Regions from separate parts of the Croceicoccus sp. YJ47 genome, predicted to be linked through region 2. Evidence: riboswitches for the same ligand, from Rfam matches in the RefSeq annotation. Region 2 holds a riboswitch; each other region holds the start of a gene.
What was found. Region 2 has a riboswitch for cobalamin ahead of cobT (nicotinate-nucleotide--dimethylbenzimidazole phosphoribosyltransferase). Riboswitches for the same ligand answer to the same signal wherever they lie in the genome.
Positions count from the first base shown of each region.

Region 1: another riboswitch for cobalamin. It lies ahead of JD971_RS01295 (TonB-dependent siderophore receptor); the one in region 2 lies ahead of cobT (nicotinate-nucleotide--dimethylbenzimidazole phosphoribosyltransferase).
Region 3: another riboswitch for cobalamin. It lies ahead of JD971_RS09675 (ABC transporter substrate-binding protein); the one in region 2 lies ahead of cobT (nicotinate-nucleotide--dimethylbenzimidazole phosphoribosyltransferase).

Region 1 covers NZ_CP067087.1:297,163-301,521, forward strand. Annotated here, with positions in the region: partial or broken gene JD971_RS01290 (cobyric acid synthase) at 1-765, opposite strand, end outside; gene JD971_RS01295 (TonB-dependent siderophore receptor) at 789-2,720, opposite strand; cobalamin riboswitch at 2,884-3,093, opposite strand; gene cobO (cob(I)yrinic acid a,c-diamide adenosyltransferase) at 3,128-3,745, opposite strand; gene JD971_RS01305 (MFS transporter) at 3,897-4,359, shown strand, end outside.
Region 2 covers NZ_CP067087.1:2,231,025-2,235,383, reverse strand. Annotated here, with positions in the region: gene JD971_RS10925 (threonine-phosphate decarboxylase) at 1-82, opposite strand, end outside; gene JD971_RS10920 (adenosylcobinamide-GDP ribazoletransferase) at 79-789, opposite strand; gene JD971_RS10915 (histidine phosphatase family protein) at 786-1,352, opposite strand; gene cobT (nicotinate-nucleotide--dimethylbenzimidazole phosphoribosyltransferase) at 1,349-2,365, opposite strand; cobalamin riboswitch at 2,566-2,761, opposite strand; gene JD971_RS10905 (alpha/beta hydrolase) at 2,836-3,489, opposite strand; gene JD971_RS10900 (nuclear transport factor 2 family protein) at 3,900-4,359, opposite strand, start outside.
Region 3 covers NZ_CP067087.1:1,990,549-1,994,907, forward strand. Annotated here, with positions in the region: gene JD971_RS09660 (Crp/Fnr family transcriptional regulator) at 1-230, opposite strand, end outside; gene JD971_RS09665 (ABC transporter ATP-binding protein) at 289-1,065, opposite strand; gene JD971_RS09670 (iron ABC transporter permease) at 1,062-2,039, opposite strand; gene JD971_RS09675 (ABC transporter substrate-binding protein) at 2,036-2,890, opposite strand; cobalamin riboswitch at 3,192-3,405, opposite strand; gene JD971_RS09680 (AlpA family transcriptional regulator) at 3,590-3,781, opposite strand; gene JD971_RS09685 (hypothetical protein) at 3,781-3,996, opposite strand; gene JD971_RS09690 (DUF2312 domain-containing protein) at 3,996-4,232, opposite strand.

The sequences.
Region 1 (4,359 bases), 1.4 Mb from region 2:
CCGCGACAGCATCGGCACCGCGATCACGATCCCGTCGCGCGCCGGGACCGCATTGTCGAGCACCACCGCGTCCTCCGCCGGGAGCGCGCGGGCCGATCGCAGCCACGGCACCACCCCGAAACAGCGCCAGCCGCAGCGATCCTCGATGAACCGCACGCCATCCTCGAACAGGGTGGGATCGCCGCGAAACCGGTTGATGGCAAAGCCTGCGATCATCGCCGCATCCTCGGCATCGATCACCGCCTTCGTTCCCACCAGCGAGGCAATCACCCCGCCCCGGTCGATGTCGCCGACGAGGATCACCGGCACGTCGGCGACGCGGGCAAAGCCCATGTTGGCGATGTCGCCCCGGCGCAGGTTCACCTCCGCCGGGCTGCCCGCCCCCTCCACGATGACGAGGTCGTAAACGGCGCGCAGCCGTTCGAACGACGCGAGCACATCGGGGAGCAGGCTGCCGCGCCGGGCCATGTATCGCGCCGCCTCCGCGCTTTCGAGGACCGCGCCATTGACGACGAGCTGCGCACGCCGGTCGCCTTCTGGCTTGAGCAGGACCGGGTTCATGTCCGTCGTCGGCGCGATCCCGGCGGCGCGCGCCTGCAACGCCTGCGCCCGGCCGATCTCGCCGCCGCCCGCACAGGCGGCGGCATTGTTCGACATGTTCTGCGGCTTGAACGGCGCGACCGAGAGGCCGCGCCGCCGCGCGATCCGGCACAGCCCGGCGACGAGCACCGATTTGCCCACGTCGGAGCCTGTGCCCTGCAGCATGATCGCGCGGCCTGTCACGGCATTTACATCCGGTAACGCACGCCGCCAAAGGCCATGCGCCCCGGCTGTCCATAGCGGAATATCGTTTCATAGTCGGCGTCGAACAGGTTTTCGACCCGCCCGAACAGCTCCAGCCTGTCGGTCAGCGCGTAGCTTGCCCGGATGTCGCTCACCACATAGCCGTCGAGGCTGCGCGTGTTCGCCGCATTGTCGAAACTGTCCCCCACCATCAGCACCGTCGCGCCGAGCCCGATGCCGCCGCGCGTCCGGTAGTCGAGGACGAGGCTGGCCTTGTCCCGCGCCCGCCGGGCGAGCCGGTTGCCGGTCATGTCGTCGAACGCGTCCACGATGCTGTAATTGAGCGCGACGTCGAAACCGTCAACCGGCCGCAGCGCCACCCCGAATTCCCAGCCATCGGCGCTCGCCCGCGCTATATTGTCATAGGTGCCGGAGGGACGATCGGCACAGATCGCCGCCGGATTCCCGAAACAGGAGACGAAGGCGATGAGGTTCGTCGAGGACCGCTCGAAATAGGTGACGCCAACCTCTGCGCGATTTCCGAGGAAGCTGTGCGTCAACCCCACGTCCCAGCTTTCCGCCCGTTCCGGCAGCAGCGCGCCATTGCCGTATTCGCTGTAAAGCTGAAACAGCGAGGGCGCCTTGAACCCCTCGCCATAGCTGGCGCGGAGCACGGTGGCGCCGGCGTTGGGAGAATAGGCCCCGCTCGCCGCGAAGGTCGTCGCACCGCCGAAAGTGTCGTGATCGTCATGCCGCACCCCGCCGGTAAGCGACAGGCCGCGCACCGGCGTCAGGTTCACCTGGCCATAGGCGCTGTTGATCGCGACGTCGGCGGCGTTGGGCGCGCTGTCATATTCGGATTCCTCGCGCTCCGCCCCGAAGACCAGCTCGGCAAAATCGGCGGCATCGACGATCCCCTGATATTCGAAGCGCCGGTTTTCGCCCTGTGCCGCAAAGGTTTCGGTCTCACCCGAAAGGCTGGGATCGACATTGCGGCGGTCGATATTGGTGTAGGCGAAGCCGAGCCGGTTGCGGAACCGCCCGTCGAAAAACGCGGCATTGAGCCCGGCATAGCCGACGAAATCCTCGCGATGCGATACTTCCGGCGTGTCGGCAAAGGCGTAGAGCGGCGCCGGGAACCCGTCGATGCCGACCTCGCTATCGGCGTAGAACCCCCGAAGGTCGAGCGAGAGATTGCTGGCGAGCGCAATATCCAGCTTGCCATTGACGCCGATGCTTTCAAAGCCGTCCTTCTCGCTTCCCCCCCGGGCCTCGCTGAAGGCCGAGATGCCGTCGGTGCGCAGATAGGTCGCGCCAAGGCTCGCGCCCACGGGCCCGGCCCGGCCCGACACATTGCCAACCAGTTCGACCGTGTCGCGCGATCCGTATTGCGCGCTTGCGAACATGGCCGGCTCGTCCCCCGGTGCACGGGTGAAGAGATTGACCACGCCGCCGATCGCCTGGCTTCCGTAAAGCACCGATTGCGATCCGCGCACGACTTCGACCCGCGCGATATTGCCCATGAGCAGCGGACCGAAATTGAACCCGCCCCCGGTCGAGGCCGGATCGTTGAGCTTCACCCCGTCGATCAGCACGACGGTCTGGTCGCTGTCCGCCCCGCGGATCGACACGCCGGCATTGGTGCCGATGCCGCCATTGCGGGTGAAGGTCACGCCCGGCACGGTGCGCAACACGTCGAGCGCGTCGCTGGGCTGGCGCGCGATGATTTCGGGTTCGGCGATGACGGTGACCGACTGGCCGACCTGGCTGATCGCACGTTCGGTGCGGTTGGCGGTGACCACGATGGTATCCTGCGAAATCGCGTCGCCGCGCGGCAGGTCGACGGGCGATGGCGTCAGCATCTGCGCCGAGGCGGCATTCGCGGCAAGAAGTGCGGGCACCGATGCGGCGGCCAGAAGACGGAAATTGAAAATCATGGTAAACGTCCAAAGCAAGGCCCGCGCGAGGGCCCCGATACCCACGCGGTTCGTTCGACAACAAAGGCCTGCCGACAGATCATGGACCCGCGGCACCGGAAACCGGCCAGGCTGTCGCTACTTCGGAAAGAAACTTTCCTGTCCCTGTGGGCTGGACCCGGCCCCGGACGAACGACGCGACGGCAGGTTTCCTGGCTCACCGATCGACGCCTTCGAACCGTCTTCCCGGCGTGCCTGCGAAAGGCATTGCCAGTGACATGTTGGCTCGAGGCTCCCGGCCTACAGTTGCGGGCACAGCGCCGGCATCGCACCGGCTTCCCTCTTAGCTTCCACATGATTTCGCATGCGCAGCACCGTCTGCGCGCAGCCATTGCGAAAGCGCGCGCAGCTTGTCAATCCCGCGATGGTCAGAAATCGATGCCCTGCTGCGCGCGGATGCCGCCGTGATAGGCGTGCTTGATCTCCGTCATTTCTGTCACCGTATCGGCATAGTCCATGATCGCCTGCGGTGCGTTTCGCCCGGTCAGGATCACCGCCGTATCGCCCCTCGCTTCCAGCGCGGCGATCACCGCCTCCGGTGTGAGATAATCGTAGCGCAATGCAATGTGGATCTCGTCCAGCACGACGAGATCGTATTTACCCGACGCGATCAGCCCGGCCGCGGTCGCGAGCGCCTTCTCCGCCGCCTCGATGTCGCGCGCGCGATCCTGCGTGTCCCAGGTGAAGCCTTCGCCCATCACGTGCCAGTCGATGGAATCGGGAAAGCGGGCAAAGAAATTCTTCTCGCCCGTCTTCCACTTGCCCTTGATGAATTGCACGACCGCGATCTTCTTGTCCCAGCCGAGCGCGCGCGCGATCACGCCAAAGGCCGAGCTCGACTTCCCCTTCCCATCGCCCGTATGCACCAGCACCAGCCCGCGTTCCGGATCGGTCAGCTCGCGCCGGCGCTTCGCCTGCGATTTCTGCATTTCCTGCATCCGGGCCTTGTGCTGTGCGGAGGTTTCGTCAGGCGTCGCGTCGGTCATGATGGGTTCCATGTCTCAAGGGATCGGCCCGCCGGGCTAGCAGCAATCGCGCGGCGTGCAACAGGCCGATGGGCCGGGCCGTGCGGCGCCACAAGCCGTCTAGGCAACGCCGCCGCCCCTCGCCTATAGCGGCGCGCGAGGGAGAAGACGGATGTTGCAAGGGTTTCGGGGTCACGGGCGCGTATTGCTGGCGAGCATGGTCGGCACGGCGGTCGAATTCTACGATTTCTATGTCTATGCGACCGCGGCCGCGCTGGTCTTCGGTCCGCTCTTCTTTCCGGCAGGATCGCCGTCGGCCCAATTGCTCGCCGCCTATGCCAGCCTTGGCGTCGCCTTTGTCGCGCGGCCCGTCGGCGCGGCGGTGTTCGGCCATTTCGGCGACCGCATCGGGCGCAAATCCACGCTTGTCGCCTCGCTCATGCTCATGGGCGGGTCCACCTTGCTGATCGCGTTTCTCCCGACCTATGAGATGGCGGGATGGCTGGCGCCGCTCATGCTTTGCATCCTGCGTTTCGGGCAGGGGTTCGGCCTCGGCGGGGAGTGGGGCGGCGCGGCCCTGCTCGCGGTGGAAAACGCGCCGCCGGGTTACAAGGCGCGGTTCGGCATGTTCCCGC
Region 2 (4,359 bases):
CGACCCACCCCTCGCGCCTGTCGCCGTAATGCGCGCGCGCCGCGTCTAGACGCCCGCCGTGCCAGGCGAAGGCGTCGCTCATCCCGCGACCACGAGCGCGAGCAACATAGCCGTCTCGCACAGCTCGATACCCGCGCCATGGCCGTCACCGGAAATCCCGCCAATCCGCCGTTTCAGCCACACACCCCACAGCGCCCATACCACCGGCGCGACGAGCAGCGGCGGCGCGAACCACGCAGCGGCAATTCCCCCGACGCTCCACACCACCATCGCAGGCCCGTGACGAACCGCGGCGAACTGGCTCCCCAGCCCCGTCCCCCGCTGCGGGAGGAACCGGTTCCACATCAACGTGCCCAGCCGCGCAAGCGCCGCCACGGCGAGCAGCGGCCAGCCCGCCCCCCGTTCCAGGAGCAGGACGAGCAGCACGAATTTGGCCAGCAGCTGAAGCGCGATGACTGTCACCGCAAAAGTCCCGGCATGCGGGTCCGCAAGAACGGCGTCGAGGCGGGCCGGATCGCGATGCGCGCCACCCGCCGCATCGGCGATGTCGCCCAGCCCGTCGAGATGCAGCGCGCCCGTGACCGCTACCCACATCACCAGCGCAAGCAACCCGCCCAGCATCGGGTCCACCATGGCCCCTGCCGCCGCCGCGCCCCACACCATCGCCCCGACGATCAATCCGACAAGCGGGAACCAGCGCATCGACGCGGCGAAATCACCCGACTCCATCCGTACGCGGGGCATGGGTATGCGGGTCATGAATTGTATCGCGATGATCGCGGATCTCACGGCTGCAACGCCAATATGCGGGCGCCGCCCGGCTCGAACCGGTGGACCTCCAACGTGACGAGCACGCCATAGGGCAGGTCGATCGCCCAGGATTGCGCGTAACCGAACCCGCAAAGGCGGCACAGCGCCGCCCGGATCGACCCCGCATGCGCCACGATCAGCGTGTCCGGCCCGACCCGGCGCAGCGCCCGTGCCACCCGGTCGCACAGCGCGGACCAGCGTTCGCCGCCGGGCGGCGGATCGGCATCGGGATCGGCCCAGAACCGCGACAGCGCCGCATCGTCGAGATCGGCTGGCGATTGCCCCTCCCATTCGCCGAAATGCAGTTCGCGCCAGTCCGGGTCGCTCCGCACCGCAACGCCGTGCCATGCCGCGATCCGTTCCGCCGCGAGGCACGCCCGCATGAGATCGGAGGAGATGACCGCATGCAGGAACAGGCCGACGCTCTGTTCGAGACAGGCCGCCGTGCCCGATTCCAGCGGCGCCGGATCCGCATGGCCGATCAGCGTGCCCGCCCCCGCAGTCCGGCCATGGCGGATGAGATAGAGCCGTTGCCCGGTCATGCGCGATCCGTGACCGCGGCTTCCTCGAAGGTTGCCATGGAATCATGCGCCGTCACCGCCGCGCGCACGATCGGGACCGCGAGCGCAGCGCCCGTCCCCTCGCCCAGCCGCATGCCGAGATCGAGCAGCGGATCCAGCCCCAGCGCCGCGAGCAGGCGGCCATGCGCCGCCTCCGCCGAACGATGCGCGGCGAGGCAATGGTCCAGCATGTCGGGATGCGAAAGCGCAAGCGGCAGCACCGCCGCCGCCGCGATGAACCCGTCGACGAGCACGGGGATACGCAGCTGCCGCGCGCGCAGCACCGCGCCCGCCATCGCGGCGATCTCCCGCCCGCCGAGCCGGCGCAGCGTTTCGAAACCATCGGTGCAATGCGCGCGGTGGAGGGCGAGCGCCCGGTCCACCGCGGCACGTTTATGCGCCAGCGCCGCATCGTCCACGCCGGTCCCGCGCCCGACCCATTCCGCCGCCCCTTCGCCAAATCCGCAAGCGCAGATCGCCGCCGCAGGCGTGGTGTTGCCGATGCCCATCTCGCCCACGAATAGCAGCTGTGCCGCAGGATCGACCGCCATCGCACCGGCGGACAGCGCGGCAAGGCACTCCGCCTCGTTCATCGCGGGGGCGTCGCAGATGTCTGCGGTCGGCCCCTCCGCAGTCAGGTCCACGACCGAGAGTTCCGCCCCGCATGCCTGCGTGAGCGCGTTGATCGCCGCGCCGCCGGCGTTGAAATTGGCGACCATCTGCGTGGTGACTTCGGGGGGGAATGCGCTGACCCCGCGTGCGGCGACGCCGTGATTGCCGGCGAACACCACCGCCTGCACCCGGTCGAGCCGGGGCCGGGCCTGCCCCTGCCACCCGGCGATGAAGACCGCAATCTCCTCCAGCCTGCCGAGCGATCCGGCTGGCTTGGTGAGCTGCGCCTGCCGCGCCCGTGCCGCCGCGATGGCCGCCGCATCCGGGCGGGGCATGGCGGCGAGTGCGGCGTGAAACGCGTCCCGCGTCGCAAAGCCGTTCATGATACGGCGCCCATCCTGCTGTCGGAAACGGTCATTGTCTTGTCCTCGCACGGCGTTCGCCCCGCGTGAGCGTACCGTGGGAGAGCACGGCCGTGACACCTCGCACGGCCCGGCGCCCCCGGGCGGCATCGACGCACGAGGCAGGTTTCATCCGTCGCTGCGCGAGGCGAGCCCCGTTCGGCCGGGGCACCCTGCCCGGACGAAGAACGACCGCGACCGGCAGGTCTCCTGGCTTGCGGGTCGATGCCATGCGTGCCGCCTTCTCGGGACATGAAACAACGTCCCAATGGCGCCTGGCCCGATGGCTCTCCGCTTACAGTTGCAGGGGCAGCGCGGGGCTTTCACCCGACTTCCCTTTCAATCCCCGCACGGGGAACCTGTCGCATCCGCCGGGATATGGCGCGGCCCGTCGTTGCGCAAGCGGGAAATGCCCGGCCCGCATCGGGCGGCGGTCACCGCCCATCCGGCCTTCATTCCGCGAAATGCCGCGCGATGAATTCGGCGCCCAGCCGCAACCCTTCGGGATCGACCGAATGGCCGATGCCGGGCGCCGCGTGGCTGGCGACATCGAAGCCGCACGCCGCCAGCGCGGTTTCCGCATCCGCCATCGCGGCAAAGGGGACCACCGGGTCCGCATCGCCATGCACGAGCAGCACCGGCGGTTTCGTGACCGCCTCGTCGCGAAGCTGCGCCGCGCCGGTCAGCATGCCCGAATACCCCACGATAGAGGCGACCTGCCGCGACCGGCGCGGCCCGATATGCAGCGCGAGCATCGTGCCCTGGCTGAACCCGACGATGGCGAGATCGGCCTCGGTCAGATCATATTGCGCGAGCTTTCGCGTGATGAAGTCATCGACGGCGCCCGCCGCATTCTGCGCCCCGCGCGCCAGCGCATCGGGCGACAGATCGGCGAGCGGCCACCATTGATACCCCATGCCCATGTCGCAGGGGTTGGGCGCATCGGGTGCCAGGAAAAGCGCATCGGGCAGAGCCTGCTGCCACATGGGCGCAATGGAGATGAGATCCGCCCCGTTCGAGCCGTAGCCGTGCAGCAAAAGCACGATCCGGCGCGGCGCCGCCCCCGACAGGGGCTGACAGCTTTTCCCATTGACGATCTTCGACATGAAAGGCCTCGCTCGCTCTTCCGCCGCGAAACGGGCGGAACGGCCCCGCCCATGGCGCAGCATGCGGGCGAAGTCCACACGGGTCCGGCCCCCGGCATGCTGAACCCCATCGCGAAATTGCGCGTGGCGGCACACCCCCGGTGATCCCGCCCGCGTGATCCCGCCCGCGAGCGCTTCTGCAAGCTTTACGATAAGCTGCCGAGCCACCCGCCTGCCTGCCCCGCCCAATCCTTGGCCTTCGCACGATCCATCCATGGCGGTCGCCGTAATACGCCGCGACCCGTATCATGTTGCGCGGATGCGGAGACATTCGCGCACTACGCCCCGGCCCCGCCCTTGTTTCCCGGAAAGCGGCAGCGATGCACACGCCCCCCGGTCATGCGCGGCTTCGCGGGCGCACCCATGGCGGATCAGGCGTTTTCAAGCCATTCCCGGTCATAGGAACGGTCCTGCATGTCGTGACGGCCCAGCACGCATGCGGAAAGATCCGTCGCGAGAAAGCCATCGCTCGCCGCGTCCTTGCGGGCCCAGTCGACAAGCTCAGTCCGGTGAGCAAAGCGCCACTCATCGCCGCGCCGCTCGTACCGGTCGAGATAGCGGCCGCAGATCAGCATGTCATACGGCGCGCCTTCTTCCACGATGCGATGGAAGGCGTAATAATACACTTCCCCGAACGCGACATCGGGCCGGTCCGGATCATAGTCGATGAGATGCTGACCGATGATATGCTGATTGGCGAGATGCGCCTTGAGCAGGTCCTGCGCAAAGTCGACGAATTCAGGCCCGCTGCCTGTAAAGATGCCGTAGTCGGTCGTGGAATCCGGCCAGAATGTCGAAAGTTGAAGCGATCGGTCGAGCCGGTCCTGACCC
Region 3 (4,359 bases), 240 kb from region 2:
CCCTCCGCCGTCTGCGTCGACAGTTTCAGCACGCCGTCGATCACGTTCGCGACGAGGACCGCATCGTCGCCTTCCCATAACAGCGCCTCTCCCACAGCGAGCGTGCGCTGCCGCCCGATGGTGTTGAGCAGGCGGATCTCCTCATCGTCGAGATCGGCGCAGATCGCCCGGTTGCGCACCGAGCATGCCGCGCAGAAATTGTTCGGGCGACCGGAAATTATCGTGTCCATGCACGGCGAATAGGGATCGCGGACGCCGAGGCCAAGGAAAGATCGCCGCGACGGCGGATCACGATGGCCCCGCGATGTCGAGCCGCAGCGCGCGGTCCCCCGTTTCCACGACCGCGGCGTCGATGCGGAAAACCTCGCGCAGGCGGCTGGCCGAAACCGTGGCGTGCGGGCTGCCATCGGCGACGAGGCGTCCCTCGCTCATCCACAGCAGCCGGTCGGCATAGCGCAGCGCAAGGTCGAGATCGTGCACCACGGTGAGCACCGCCCGCCCCGCGCGCGCCATGTCGCGGAACAGCTGCATCGTCTGATGCTGATGCCGGGGGTCGAGCGCGGCGACAGGTTCGTCCGCGACGATGAGCGGGGTTTCCGCCGCGAGCGCACGGGCGAGGTGGGCCCGCGCCAGCTCCCCGCCCGAAAGCGTGTCGGCGGCGCGCTCCTCGAACCCTTGGAGATGGCAGGCGGCGAGCGCACGCGCCACCGCGGCCCGGTCCTCTTGCGACAACCGCCCCGGCGCCGCGCCAAAGGCGAACCGGCCCAGTGCCACGATATCGCCCACAGGCTGCGGCCAGACCAGCGGGCGGGCCTGCGGGAGATAGGCGATGCGGCGCGCGCGTGCCATCGGCGACAGCTTTGCGACCGGCGTGCCGTCGATCGTCGCCTCCCCGCCATCTGGCTTGAGCAGGCCGAGCGCGAGGCGCAGCAGCGTCGATTTTCCCGAACCGTTCGGCCCGATCAGCACGTTGAGCGTTCCGGGCTCCAGTGCGAAGCTCGCATCCTTCACCAGCGGCCTGTCGCCCGCAAGATAGCGCAGCCCATCTGCCCGAAGGAGCGTCATGCCAGCCGCCTGTGCGCCGCGATCCACACGAACACCGGCGCGCCAAAGAGCGAGGCGACCACGCCCAGCTTCAGCTCCGCATCGGTGGGAAGCACGCGCACGCCAATATCCGCAATCACCAGCATCACCGCGCCGAGCAGCGCCGACGGCACGAGCAATCGCGCCGGATCATAGCGCAGGAATGGCCGCACGAGATGCGGCGCGACGATCCCCACGAACCCGATCGCCCCCGCCAGCGCCACCGCCGCCCCGGTGGCCAGCCCCGCGCCCAGAATCACGCATAGCCGTTGCCGTCCGAGGTCGAGACCGAGCCCCTCTGCCGCCTCGTCGCCCAATGCGAGCGCGGCCAGACCCCGGCGCGACACCATCAATATGGCCGCACCGAGAGCCATGAACGGCGCGGCAAAGGCAAGGTCGGCAAGGCTGCGGTTGTCGACCGTGCCCAGCATCCAGTTCACCATGTCGGCAAGGCTGAACGGATTGGGCGCGAGATTCATCAACAATGCCATGACCGCCGCCGAAAAGCTCGACAATCCGACTCCGATGAGGATGAGCGTCACGACCGAACGCGTGACGATTGCCGCCGCCGCCACGACCATCGTCGCGAGCAGCGCGCCCCCCACCGCCGCGAGCGGCAGCACGAGCGGCCCCGCCGTCGCCAGCCCGAAATACAGCACGAAGGTCGCAAAAAGCGCCGCCGTCGCCGACACGCCGAGAATGCCCGGCTCGGCCAGCGGATTGCGCAACAACCCCTGCAGCGCGGCGCCGCTCATGCCGAGCGCCGCACCGACCATCGCGGCGGCGAGCGCGCGCGGCAGCCGGATCTGCCACACCACCAGCCTGTCGCCCGCCGGACCTTCCCCGGCAAGCGCTGCGAGCACGCGCGAAAGCGGCAGATCGACCGAGCCCAGCAGCAGCGAAAGCAGCAACGCCCCCGCCAGCATGAGCGCGAGAACGCCGGAAACGCGGCTCATCGCGGTGCCCTTTCGGCGCGGGCCAGCGCCTCGACCGCGTCGATCAGGAACCATCCGCCGCACGACGTCCATGCCCCGTCGAGCGGGACCACCGGCAATTCGCGCAATTGCGCCTGCGCAACCGGGTGGCGCGCCGCGCTCCAGCTGTCGACATGGTTCGTGGCGCTTTCGAAAAACGCCGCCGCGATGAGATCGGGCCGGTCATAGGCGAGCCGTTCGAGCGGGATCGGGTTCCAGCCGGGCCGGTCCTGAAAATTCGAAAGCCCCGCGGCCAGCATCATTTCATGGACCAGCGTGCCTTCGCCCGCGGTCACGCCCGCCGGGGTCATGTAAAGCGTGGCGCGGTTCGCTCCGCCCTGTTCCGCCACAGCCGCGAGCCGCCGGTCCATCGCGGCGGCCACGGCGCGCGCGTCCTGTCCGTTGCCAAGCGCGCCGCCGATCCGCACGACCTCCTCCCGCACATCGGCGAGCGTTTCGGGAAAGCCGATCTGCACCACCGGCACGCCGGCCGTTTCCATGAAGGCCCCGACCGCCGGTCCGCCGCCATAGGACCGCACGACCAGATCGGGCCGCAGCGCCAGCACGTCCGCCGTGCGCGGCCGCACGGTGGGAATGCCCGCGGCTTCTTCTCGCATATAGGAAAACCGTTCCCCGGCATCGGGCGAAAGCGCGAGTATGTCGTCCCGCTCCGCAAAGCGCAGGACATATTGGTCGGCACAATAATCGAGGCTGACGATCCGACGAGGTGCGTCCGCATGCACCATCGGGGCTTGCGCGTGCTGCTCCGCCGGGGCGCAGGCGAAAAGCGGCAGGGCGAGCCATGAAGCGCAAATGGCGCGAAACGCGATCATCGGCGATACCGCATGTTGGCGCAGGCCGTGCGGCCCGTCACGCGGTCGCGGTGGGTTGCCGCACGAGCGTTTACAATAAAGCAGGCGGCGACATGGCGGCGCGACGTACAGATCGGGCGGGTGCGGTACATGGCGAAGCGTTCAAATCCCCGCCATGCGACGGTTCCGGCACCCGCATGGCCTGACATCGACATATGGCCATGCCGGCGATCCATGGGCGAATCACCGGCACCGAAAAACCGGCCTGGCTGTCGCTTCTGCGGAAAAAACGCTTTTCCTGTCCCGATGGCTGAACCCGGCCCCGGACGAACGACGCGACGGCAGGTTTCCTGGCTTGCCGATCGTCGCCTGGGGGAACCGCCTTCCCGGCGTTCTGCCCCGAAAGGCAGGCGGCCAGTGACATGTGGTTCCAGGCTCCCGGCATACAGTTGCGGGCACAGCGCCGGCATCGCACCGGCTTCCCTCTTAGCTGCGCACGCTTTCACGTTTGCAGCACCGTCTTGACGCGGCCATGCGGTGCGCGGGCGGCCATGTCAACGCGATTTGCGGGAATCGAAGAGGGTAAGGAGACACCGGGAAAATGGTGCCCGAGGGCGGGATCAAAAATTGTCATGAGATGCCCTGTATTTGGTGTATTTGCGGTCGAATTCGAAAGTGAGATGCCCCCAATGCTGCCCCCCTGAAGAGCAGCGAATGGGGTCAATCTGGGTCGAGAAATTTGGGGCGGCTCTGCTTCCACGCCTCGATTTCCGATTCGCGCCAGCGGACTGAGTTCGCGCCGACGCGGATAGCCTTCGGAAAAGTCCCAGCATTCATCTGACGATAGATGGTGCTTCGGGACAGGCTCGTTTCTTTCTCGACTTCGGGGCGGCGAAGGAGTGTTTCGCTCATTATCCGAACCTCTTGGAATGGTCGCGGCGGCGCTGCTCGGACGCGATGACGTCGCGCGCGGAATGGAGGGAGATGGCCCAGGCTTTCGCCAGGCGATCGCCGGCAAGCGAGGCGGTCAGCTGTTCGGTCGACCAGCTGGCGACGACCTCGGCTGCGGCGCGCTTCGCGCGGGCCTGTGTTGCGGGGTCGATCGGGCGTGCTTTGGCCCTGGCCATCAGTCGAGGCCCAGCGCGGATTTGTAGGTTTCGAGGACCATGTCCATTTCTCGGCGATCGTCGGCCTTCATTTTTCGAAGGCGGACGATCTGGCGCATGATCTTCACGTCATAGCCGACCGCCTTGGCCTCGCCGTAAACCTCGCGCAGATCGTCCGCGATGCCCTTCTTTTCTTCCTCGAGCCGCTCGATCCGTTCGATCAGCAGGCGCAGGCGATCATCGGTGGTTTCGGCCATGTCCGGCTCTCCATTGTTGGTATGTTTCGGCATGGGCCGCGCACAGGTCTTTTCCGGGCGCAGGCGAGGTGGTGCAGCGCGCGCACAGTGGCGCGTCGCAGGTTCCGGTTCGGGAAGAGGTCTTCCA